One region of the Paenarthrobacter sp. NPDC091669 genome, then DNA from elsewhere that is predicted to be linked to it. Evidence: riboswitches for the same ligand, from Rfam matches in the RefSeq annotation. Region 1 holds a riboswitch; the other holds the start of a gene.
The links. A riboswitch is a leader RNA that binds a small molecule or an ion and turns the genes downstream of it on or off. The one in region 1 is predicted to bind glycine.
Positions count from the first base shown of each region.

Region 1 (5,272 bases):
ACGTTGGCCACGATTGCCGTGCTGAACACCTTGTTCTTGAACAAAGCGACGTCCAGCATGGGGTTCTCGATCCGCTGCTGGCGGCGAACGAACAGAATGCCCATCACCAGGCCGAAGCCCATGAAAGCTGCAGCCGATGCGCCGAAGCCGTGAACTGCGAATTCCTTGATGCCGTAGACAAACGGGGCCATGGTGACCACGGACAGGACAATGCTGGTCACGTCCACGCGGCCAGGATCGGCGTCCTTGGATTCGGGAATCAGGATCCGGCCAAAGGCGAGGAGCGGCAGGAGCAGGAATGCTGCCACCAGGAAGACGGCACCCCACCAGAAGTGTTCCACCAGCCAGCCGCCGAAGATCGGGCCGAGCGCAGCGCCACCGGAGAAGCCGGCAGCCCAGACGGCGATCGCAAGCCGCCGGCGGTTGGGATCGGTGAAGATGTTCCGGATCAGGGACAGCGTTGAGGGCATCAACATGGCGCCGAAGACACCAAGGCCCGCGCGTCCGGCAATGAGCCATTCAGCGGAAGGCGCGAACGCCGTAGCAGCCGAAACCGCTGCGAAGCCTGTGCTGCCGATCAGCAGCAGCCGCCGTCGTCCGATTCTGTCACCGAGGTTGCCCATGGAGACCAGCAGTGCGGCAAGGACCAGCGGGTAGGCGTCAACAATCCAGAGCAGTTGAACGCCGCCCACATCCAGCGAGCGGGCGATCTCGGGCAGGGCGAAGGTGAGCGCGGTGTTGTCGACGGCCACCAGCAGCACCGGGAACATCAGGAGTGCCAGTGCCGTCCAATCGCGCCACGGTGCTGCCTGGCCCACATCGGGACGAGCGGAACGGGGCGTTTGGGTTGAGGACGGCGAGTACATGTCATTTACTGTACCGTCCAGACGGTACAGTTTCAAATACAACCCGGCGAGCCTTTAGGGAATGATGGACACATGCCACGAAAACCAGTTGCCCGGGACGCCGTCCTGGATGCTTTCGAAGCCCTCCTCATCGAGGTGGGGGAGCGGGCTGCCACGCTCGACGCCGTTGCCAAGCGCGCCGGGGTATCCAAAGGCGGGCTGCTCTATCACTTCCCCAACAAGGAAGCCCTGATTACGGCCCTCCTTGAACGCCTGGACCTTCTGGCCGACGAGGACACGGAACTGATGAAGGCGTCGCCCGATGGCTCCGCCGCCTACTTCATCCGCTCCTCGCTCTGGGCTGACACGCCCATGGACCGGGCTTTTGTCGCCGTGACCAGATTGGCTGAAGTGGCCCACGAGGAAACGCGTCGCAGATTCGCCGCCATTCAACAGCGCTGGCTGGACGTGCTCGCCGAGGATGTCGGCCCGGAGGTCGCCAAGGCTGTGAGCTATATGGGTGACGGCCTGTATTTCAACGCCATCTTCGAAGGTGGGCAGGAGGGCGGCAATGCCGGGCGGGAGGCCGACGTCGACATCCTGCTCGGAGTCCTCGAGCGGCTGCGGAAGTAGCAAGATCGTCCATTTGCGGCGGCGCCCATGACGTAGGACAATTAACCCTTGTGGCCTGCCCTGATCGGGGCCATACATAACTGAAAATGCCTTCGATCTGCGGCGGGAGAGTCCTGCAAGCACGTGATGCAGGCGCCGTAGGAGCAAACCCTCCCCAGGAATCTCTCAGGCCCACGCACCGCCGCGGCGAGGCAACTCTGGAAAGCAGCAGGCACTTGGCCCCCCTCAGGGTGAAAGAGTGCTGTGCTCACCGACGGTGCAAGCGGTGTTGTTGACGCAACGCGCGGAAACTCTCAGGTCCAATACAGAGCGGGGAGGAACCCAGCCGCTGTGGCGTACCCAAACGCCGCCCAAGTAATGGAGTTCCTTCGTGACGGTTAGTTCTGCCTCCACCACCTTCGTCGATCGGCATATTGGCGCCCGCCGCCAGGCCGACATCGAGACCATGCTCAAGTCCGTCGGTTACGACACCGTTGATTCGCTGGTGGACACCGCCGTCCCGAACGACATCCGCCAGGACGTTGCCCTCACCCTGCAGAACGCTTTGAGCGAAGTTGAGGTTCTGGCTGAGCTCCGCAAACTCGCGTCCAAGAACAAGACGGCCGTTCAAATGATCGGCCAGGGCTACTACGACAACGTGACCCCGCCGGTGATCCGCCGCAACATCCTTGAGTCCCCGGCCTGGTACACCGCCTACACCCCGTACCAGCCGGAAATCTCCCAAGGCCGTCTCGAGGCTCTCCTGAACTTCCAGACCATGGTCCAGGACCTGGTTGGCCTGCCGATTGCCAACGCCTCCCTGCTGGACGAAGCAACGGCCGTGGCCGAAGCCGTCTTGATGATGCGCCGTGCCAACAAGAACAAGGCCGTCCAGGACGGTAAGACTGTCCTCGACGCCGACTGCCTCCCGCAGACGATTGCCATCGTCAAGGGCCGCGCCGAGGCTCTCGGCTTCGAGGTCGAGGTTGCCGATCTTTCCCTCGGTCTCCCGGAAGGCGCCATCAACGGCCTCGTCCTCCAGCAGCCGGGCGTTTCCGGCCGCGTCTTCGATCACTCAGCTGTGATCGCCGAGGCCAAGGAGCGTGGCGCGCTGGTTACCGTCGCCGCCGACCTCCTCTCCCTCACTCTCATCACCCCTCCGGGCGAGCAGGGTGCGGACATCGCCGTTGGCTCCGCACAGCGCCTGGGCGTTCCGCTGTTCTTCGGCGGCCCACACGCCGCCTACATGGCGGTCCAGAAGGGCCTGGAGCGTTCCATGCCCGGCCGTCTGGTGGGCGTTTCCAAGGACGACGCCGGTGTCCCCGCCTACCGTTTGGCGCTGCAGACCCGCGAGCAGCACATCCGCCGCGAGAAGGCCACGTCCAACATCTGTACCGCGCAGGCACTGCTGGCCATCGTGGCCTCGATGTACGCCGTTTATCACGGCCCCGAGGGCCTCAAAGCGATCGCCGAAACCGCCCACAGCCATGCCCGCACCCTCGCAGCGTCACTGAAGGCTGCCGGCGTCGAGGTCCTTCACGGTTCCTTCTTCGACACCATCACCGTCCGCGTCCCGGGCAAGGCTGCAGAGATCGTCGCTGCTGCCGAGGCCAAGGGCATCAACCTGCGCGGCGTTGACGCTGACACTGTGGGTATCTCGGTTGATGAGACCACCACGTCCGAGGTTGTCGCTGACGTCGCGGCGGTCTTCGGAGCTTCCGTTTCCGAAGCCGCTGAAGGCTTCGTGCTTGAAGCTTCCGTGGAGCGCACCAGCGACTTCATGCAGCACCCGGTGTTCAACACCCATCGCTCCGAAACCCAGCTTCTCCGCTACATCCGCAAGCTCTCAGACCGCGACCTCGCGCTGGACCGCACCATGATCCCGCTGGGTTCCTGCACCATGAAGCTCAACGCCACCGCTGAGATGGAAGCCATTTCCTGGCCGGAGTTCGCCTCCATCCACCCGTTCGCCCCGGATTCCCAGACCGAGGGCTGGCGTGAGCTGATCTCCGACCTCGAAGCGCAGCTGACCGAGATCACCGGCTATGACCAGGTCTCCATCCAGCCGAACGCCGGTTCCCAGGGCGAGCTCGCCGGACTCCTGGCGATCCGTGGCTACCACCTGTCCCGCGGCGACGAGCAGCGCAATGTCTGCCTCATCCCCGCCTCTGCCCACGGCACCAACGCTGCCTCGGCAGTGCTGGCAGGCATGAAGGTTGTCGTGGTTGCTACCGCGCCGGATGGCACCATCGACCACGTTGACCTCAAGAACAAGATCGAAGCCCACCGGGATGCCCTCTCGGCCATCATGATCACCTACCCCTCCACGCATGGTGTGTACGACGCCGACGTCCGCGAAGTCTGCGATGCCATCCACGAGGCCGGCGGCCAGGTCTACATTGACGGAGCCAACCTCAACGCCCTTGTTGGCCTTGCACAGCCGGGCAAGTTCGGCGGCGACGTATCCCACCTGAACCTGCACAAGACCTTCTGCATCCCGCACGGCGGTGGCGGCCCGGGCGTTGGCCCGGTCGCAGCCAAGGCGCACCTTGCGCCGTTCATGCCCGGTGATGCGGCCTCCTGGACCGAAGGCAACGACGTCCCGATCTCCGCATCCCGCTTCGGCTCCGCAGGCGTCCTGCCGATTTCGTGGGCCTATGTGAAGCTCATGGGTGGCCAGGGCCTCACCGAAGCAACCAAGTCTGCGCTGCTCGCCGCGAACTACATCGCTTCCCGCCTCAACGACCACTTCCCGGTCCTCTACACCGGCGAAGGCGGACTCGTAGCCCACGAGTGCATCCTGGACCTCCGCGAACTCACGGCCAAGACCGGCGTCACAGCTGAGGACGTGGCCAAGCGCCTCATCGACTTCGGCTTCCACGCCCCCACCCTGGCCTTCCCGGTTGCTGGAACCCTGATGGTGGAACCCACCGAATCCGAAGACCTCGTGGAGATCGATCGCTTCATCGAAGCCATGATCACCATCCGCAAGGAAATCGACCAGGTGGCCCACGGCGAATTCACGGTAGAGAACTCGCCGCTGCGCAAGGCACCGCACACGGCTGCCGCCGTCGTAAGTTCTGATTGGGACCGCGCGTACCCGCGTGAGCAGGCCGCCTTCCCGGTCCACCACCTCAAGCAGGACAAGTACTTCCCGCCCGTAGGCCGCATTGACGGCGCAGCCGGAGACCGCAACTTGGTGTGCTCCTGCCCGCCGATCGAAGACTTCGAAAACTAAAGGATCGGTCATGACTGAGAACTACACGGCTCTGTACGAAGAGCACAAGAAACTCGGCGCGTCCTTCACCGACTTCGGTGGCTGGCAGATGCCGCTTAAGTACTCCTCAGAGTTGGCTGAGCACCACGCCGTCCGCAAGTCCGCCGGCCTGTTCGACCTCTCCCACATGGGCGAAGTCTGGGTCACCGGCCCCGAGGCCGCAGCATTCCTCGACTACGCCCTGGTGGGCAAAATCTCCGCCATGGCCGTGGGCAAAGCCAAGTACTCACTGATCTGCCAGCAAGACGGCGGCATCATCGATGACCTCATCACGTACCGTCGTGGTGACGAGAAGTTCCTGGTGGTTCCGAACGCCGGCAATGCTGCGGTTGTTGCCGCAGCCCTGTTGGAGCGCGCCGCCGGTTTTGACGTCGTAGTTGAGGACGCCTCCGCTGAGACCTCGCTGATCGCTGTGCAGGGGCCGCTGGCCGAAGCGATCCTCCTCCGCCTGGTGCCCGCCGAGCAGCACGCGCTGGTCACTGAACTCAAGTACTACGCGGCGGTTGACGTCCCGTTCACGTTCGACGGCGGCACGCAG
Region 1 covers NZ_JBIVTK010000009.1:151,157-156,428, reverse strand. Annotated here, with positions in the region: gene ACIQLI_RS16210 (MFS transporter) at 1-866, opposite strand, end outside; gene ACIQLI_RS16205 (TetR/AcrR family transcriptional regulator) at 939-1,478, shown strand; glycine riboswitch at 1,572-1,669, shown strand; gene gcvP (aminomethyl-transferring glycine dehydrogenase) at 1,849-4,695, shown strand; gene gcvT (glycine cleavage system aminomethyltransferase GcvT) at 4,706-5,272, shown strand, end outside.

Region 2 (5,272 bases), on a different contig from region 1:
GGTGCGCCATGACAGTGAAACTCAACAAAAGGGCCTTTGACCATGCGAAGCGCCTGGTCAAGGACGGCAAGGTGGTCAAGGACGCCCGCGACGATTGGAGTGAGCACGCACCCTCCACCAAGGACGAGAATGCCTTCTTGGACAAGCACGGGCACGCCGAATACTCCAAGTGGTTCCTCGGGGTGGACGACGAGCACCCGGACGATCAAAAGGGCCACTACAAGTTCCCCATCGGCGACTTCACGAAGATCCACCGCTGCGGTGTGATCGCCGCCGAGAGCAGGGCGGGCCAGTACGACTACGACGACATCCGGGATGCCTTGGGGAAGCTCCTCGAGAAGATCGACCAAGACTGAACCCTGTGGCGTTCAGCAGCGGGCTCTCTCCGGTGCCGCCGGGCTGTGTGCCAGGATCTCCGCGAGTTCAGCCAGCCTATGCGCCCGGGCGGACTCGGCCGGCGTGAACGGTTCGCCGGGTCGGGAAAAGACCAGTGGGCCGTTCCAGGCGGTGGGGATTTTGAGGACGTCCGGTGAAGGCCCGACGCCGGCGCTCGTCGCGGGTGCAGGATGCTCCGGATCGCCCGGGACGATTTTGGCGGAAAGCAGCTCGGCGACTGCGTGCGGAAGTTCCTTCGGGTTTCCGGCAATCCGGGTTGCCAGGGTCAGTGCTTTGGTCTGGCCATCTGCCATGGCCAAAGCAGTGGTGGGCCAAACAAGGGACCCACACCCACCGCCGTCGGCCAGGGCTTTCAGCAGTTCCTGCTCGGTGACGTCGCCCGGTGCGGAGAGAACAAACTCGTCCATGACAGTGCCGATGTGTCCCGGGCCGAGGGACCTGGCGCTCGTCACCGGGTGGACGTGAAGGCTGAGGATATTGGTGCCCAACCTGGCCAAGGACTGCGTGACCGTCTGCAGTGAACCCGGCTGGTCCAGCAGCACCGTTCGGGCCCGCCACAGGGCCGGTGCCAGATGTAGTCTGTGCCGTTGGCGGAGAGCCGGCGCGTGCAGCCAGCCCCGGAGGACCTTGGCAGCTGAAGGTTCGGCCACCCAGATCACCAAAATGGTGGCGGTCACTGCAAGTAGCAAGACCTTGGCCACGTAGGGGAGGGTGGTTCCAACCACGGCTGCATGAACCAACAGCTCGATAGGAAGCATCACCGCGATGTTGGCGAGGGTGAGTCGGGCTTTGGGCGGTTCGGGCAACTGACCGCAGACATCACAGAGAAGATCCGCGGTGACGGAAGTGCTCGGGTTGGGCTTCATGTTCCCATGCTGCCCTGCCCCCGTTTCGCACCGGTTGCCAGCGCGTCACGTTCTGTGGACGAGCCGGTGAACGTGCGCTCCTCCCCGGTTTTGAGGGTGTCCATGCGGGTCCGCCAACGTAAGAACCCGGCGCCCTCGCGGAGAGAACACCGGGTTCGGTGAAGCAACTTGGAACCAACGCCCGCGGGGAGCTGAAGATTCTAGCGGGTGCGGTCGGAATCGAGTTCGGAGTCCAGGTCCGACTCGAGGCCAGAGGTCCGGGCAGTGCTGCGGGCGGCAGCGGCGTCCTTCAGAAGGTCACGGATTTCGGCCAGAAGGGCAGTATCTGCCGGAAGCGGCTCTTCCTCGGGTTCCTCGGTGGAGAGTCGGTCCTTGACCAGGGAATTGATCTTGTTCATGGGTGCCACGAAGATGAAGTAGACCACGGCAGCGGTGATCACAAAGGTCACGAGAGCCGTCAGCACAGCTCCGATGTTGATGAACGTGGCGGGGTTGTTTTCCCAGATCTTGAAGCCGAGTCCGTCGGCGTTCATGCCGCCTGCGGCGGCGATCACGGGGTTGATGATGTGATTGGTGAAGGCTCCGACGAGTGCCGTGAACGCGCTGCCGATGACTACGGCGATGGCCAACTCGATCACGTTGCCGCGAAGTATGAAGTCCTTGAAACCCTTGAACATGGATGATCCTCCGAATAGGTGCAGTGTCTGCCTCCAGCAGAGATCAAAATACCACTCCGGGGTTTCCAGCTGGTGTAGGAGGGATGTGAGAGAGGGCTGGCGGGAAGGGCTCGGGATGTGAGAGAGGGCTGGCGGGAAGTAGCCACACCTTGCTTGCGCTTTCTCAAAACAACCCGCTATGGTGTGAAGCGTGTCACTCATGGTGATGCAACGCTTTTGATCTGCGGCGGGAGAGTCCTGCCGGTACATCCAGTCAGGCGCCGTAGGAGCAAATCCTCCCCAGGAATCTCTCAGGCCCATGTACCGCCGCGGTTAGGCAACTCTGGAAAGCAGTCCGGGTAACCGGACTCACCGACGGTGCAAGCAGACGGAATGTGGAAACACAGTCTGCGGAATCTCTCAGGTCCAATACAGAGCGGGGAGGAACCCCACATCATCGTGGCGCTCACTGGGCGCCTGAATCATGGAGTTCCTCTTGACTGTTCAATCAACCCCCACCGCCTTCGCGGACCGGCACATTGGCGCCCGCCGCCAAGCCGACGTTGACACCATGCTCAAGGCCATCGGCTACGACTCTGTCGACGGCTTGGTAGATGTCGCGGTCCCCGATTCCATCCGCCAGGAAACGGCCCTGAAGTTGCAGGACGCCCTCTCCGAGGTGCAGGTCCTCGCCGAGCTCCGCAAGCTCGCGTCCAAGAACAAGACCGCTGTCCAGATGATCGGCCAGGGCTACTACGACACCGTGACGCCCCCGGTGATCCGCCGCAACATCCTGGAAGCTCCCGCTTGGTACACCGCCTACACGCCGTACCAGCCGGAAATTTCGCAGGGCCGCCTCGAAGCGCTGCTCAACTTCCAGACGATGGTGCAGGACCTCACTGGACTTCCCGTAGCCAACGCCTCGTTGTTGGATGAAGCCACCGCCGTTGCTGAAGCTGTGCTGCTGATGCGCCGCGCCAACAAGAACAAAACTGCCAAGGACGGCAAGACTGTCCTGGACGCGGACCTCCTCCCGCAGACCATCGCGATCGTGAAGGGCCGCGCCGAGGCGCTGGGCTTCGAAGTTCAGATTTCTGACCTTTCGGCCGGGCTTCCCGACGGCGACATCAACGGCATCGTCCTGCAGCAGCCCGGGGTTTCGGGCCGGGTTTTCGACCATACCGCTGTGATTGCTGACGCCAAGGAACGTGGAGCACTGGTCACGGTGGCCGCGGATTTGCTGGCGCTCACCCTCATCACGCCTCCTGGCGAACAAGGTGCGGACATCGCCGTCGGAACTGCGCAGCGCTTCGGTGTCCCGCTGTTCTTTGGCGGCCCGCATGCTGCCTACATGGCCGTCCGCGAAGGCATGGAGCGCACGCTTCCCGGCCGCATCGTGGGCGTCTCCAAAGACAACGCCGGCGTCCCTGCGTACCGTTTGGCACTCCAGACCCGCGAGCAGCACATCCGCCGCGAAAAGGCCACGTCCAACATCTGCACCGCGCAGGCATTGCTCGCCATTGTTGCCTCGATGTACGCGGTGTACCACGGTCCCGAGGGCTTGAAATCGATCGCCGAGACCGTCCACGGACACGCCCGTGTTTTGGCTTCGGCCCTGCAGAAGGCCGGCCGGGAACTCGTCTCCGAGTCCTTCTTCGACACCCTCACTGTCCGTGTCCCGGGCAAGGCCGACAAGGTCATCGCAGCAGCCGAAGCCCGCGGCATCAACCTGCGCCTCATCGATGCCGACACCGTTGGTGTCTCCGTTGATGAAACCACGACGCCGGAGGTCCTCTCAGCAGTAGCCGTCGCCTTCGGTGCCGGCCCGGTAGGGGCCGCATCCGGGTTCGAACTGCCCGCTGACGTGGTCCGAGTGAGTGATTTCCTGCAGCACCCGGTGTTCAACACGCACCGTTCCGAGACGCAGCTGTTGCGCTATATCCGCAAGCTGTCGGACCGGGACCTCGCACTGGACCGCACCATGATCCCGCTGGGTTCGTGCACCATGAAGCTGAACGCCACCGCTGAGATGGAGGCGATTTCCTGGCCGGAGTTCGCCTCCATCCACCCGTTCGCTCCGGAGCACCAGACAGTTGGCTGGCGCGAACTGATCGAGGACCTCGAGGCGGACCTCACCGAGATCACCGGATATGACCAGGTCTCCATCCAGCCGAACGCAGGGTCCCAGGGCGAGCTCGCAGGTCTGCTGGCGATCCGCGGCTACCACCTGTCCCGCGGTGATGGGCAGCGCACTGTCTGCCTGATCCCGGCGTCGGCCCACGGCACCAATGCAGCGTCTGCTGTGCTGGCAGGCATGAAGGTAGTGGTGGTGGCCACGGCTGCTGACGGCACCATCGATCACGCGGATCTGACGGCCAAGATCGAGGCCAACAAAGACGTCCTGTCCTGCATCATGATCACCTACCCGTCCACGCACGGTGTGTACGACGCCGACGTCCGCGAGGTGTGCGACGCGATGCACGCAGCCGGCGGCCAGGTGTACGTCGACGGCGCCAACCTGAACGCGCTGGTTGGCTTGGCCCAGCCGGGCAAGTTCGGCGGCGACGTGTCCCACCTGAACCTGCACAAGACCTTCTGCATCCCGCACGGTGGCGGCGGACCGGGTGTTGGCCCTGTTGCTGCGAAAGCCCACCTGGCTCCGTTCATGCCGGGCGACGCGAACAAGGCGTCCCATGAGGAAGGGCACGGCGTGGCCATTTCTGCCTCGCGCTACGGCTCGGCCGGTGTCCTCCCGATTTCCTGGGCCTATGTGAAGCTCATGGGTGGGCAGGGTCTGACGGAAGCCACCAAGTCGGCTTTGTTGGCCGCCAACTATGTTGCTTCCCGCCTGGATGAGCACTTCCCGGTTTTGTACACCGGTGAGGGCGGGCTGGTGGCCCACGAATGCATCCTGGACCTTCGCGAGCTGACCACCCGCACGGGCGTCACGGCCGAAGATGTGGCCAAGCGCCTGATCGACTTCGGCTTCCACGCGCCCACCCTCGCGTTCCCGGTGGCGGGCACGTTGATGGTGGAGCCGACGGAGTCCGAGGACCTGGCCGAAATCGACCGCTTCGTCGAAGCCATGATCACCATCCGCGCCGAGATCGAGCAGGTAGCCAGCGGTGATTTCACTGTTGAGAAGTCGCCGCTGCGCAACGCACCGCACACGGCTGCCGCCGTCGTCAGTTCCGGCTGGGACCGTGACTACCCGCGTGAGCAGGCCGCTTTCCCGGTCCACCACCTCAAGCAGGACAAGTACTTCCCGCCCGTCGGCAGGATCGACGGCGCCGCCGGTGACCGGAATCTTGTGTGCTCGTGCCCTCCGCTTGAAGATTTTGAAAACTAAGGACT
Region 2 covers NZ_JBIVTK010000007.1:34,036-39,307, reverse strand. Annotated here, with positions in the region: gene ACIQLI_RS12815 (hypothetical protein) at 9-356, shown strand; gene ACIQLI_RS12810 (amino acid-binding protein) at 369-1,262, opposite strand; gene mscL (large conductance mechanosensitive channel protein MscL) at 1,463-1,939, opposite strand; glycine riboswitch at 2,157-2,255, shown strand; gene gcvP (aminomethyl-transferring glycine dehydrogenase) at 2,415-5,267, shown strand.
Region 2: it holds a riboswitch for glycine, as region 1 does, so the genes downstream of both, gcvP (aminomethyl-transferring glycine dehydrogenase) here and gcvP (aminomethyl-transferring glycine dehydrogenase) in region 1, are expected to answer to the same signal.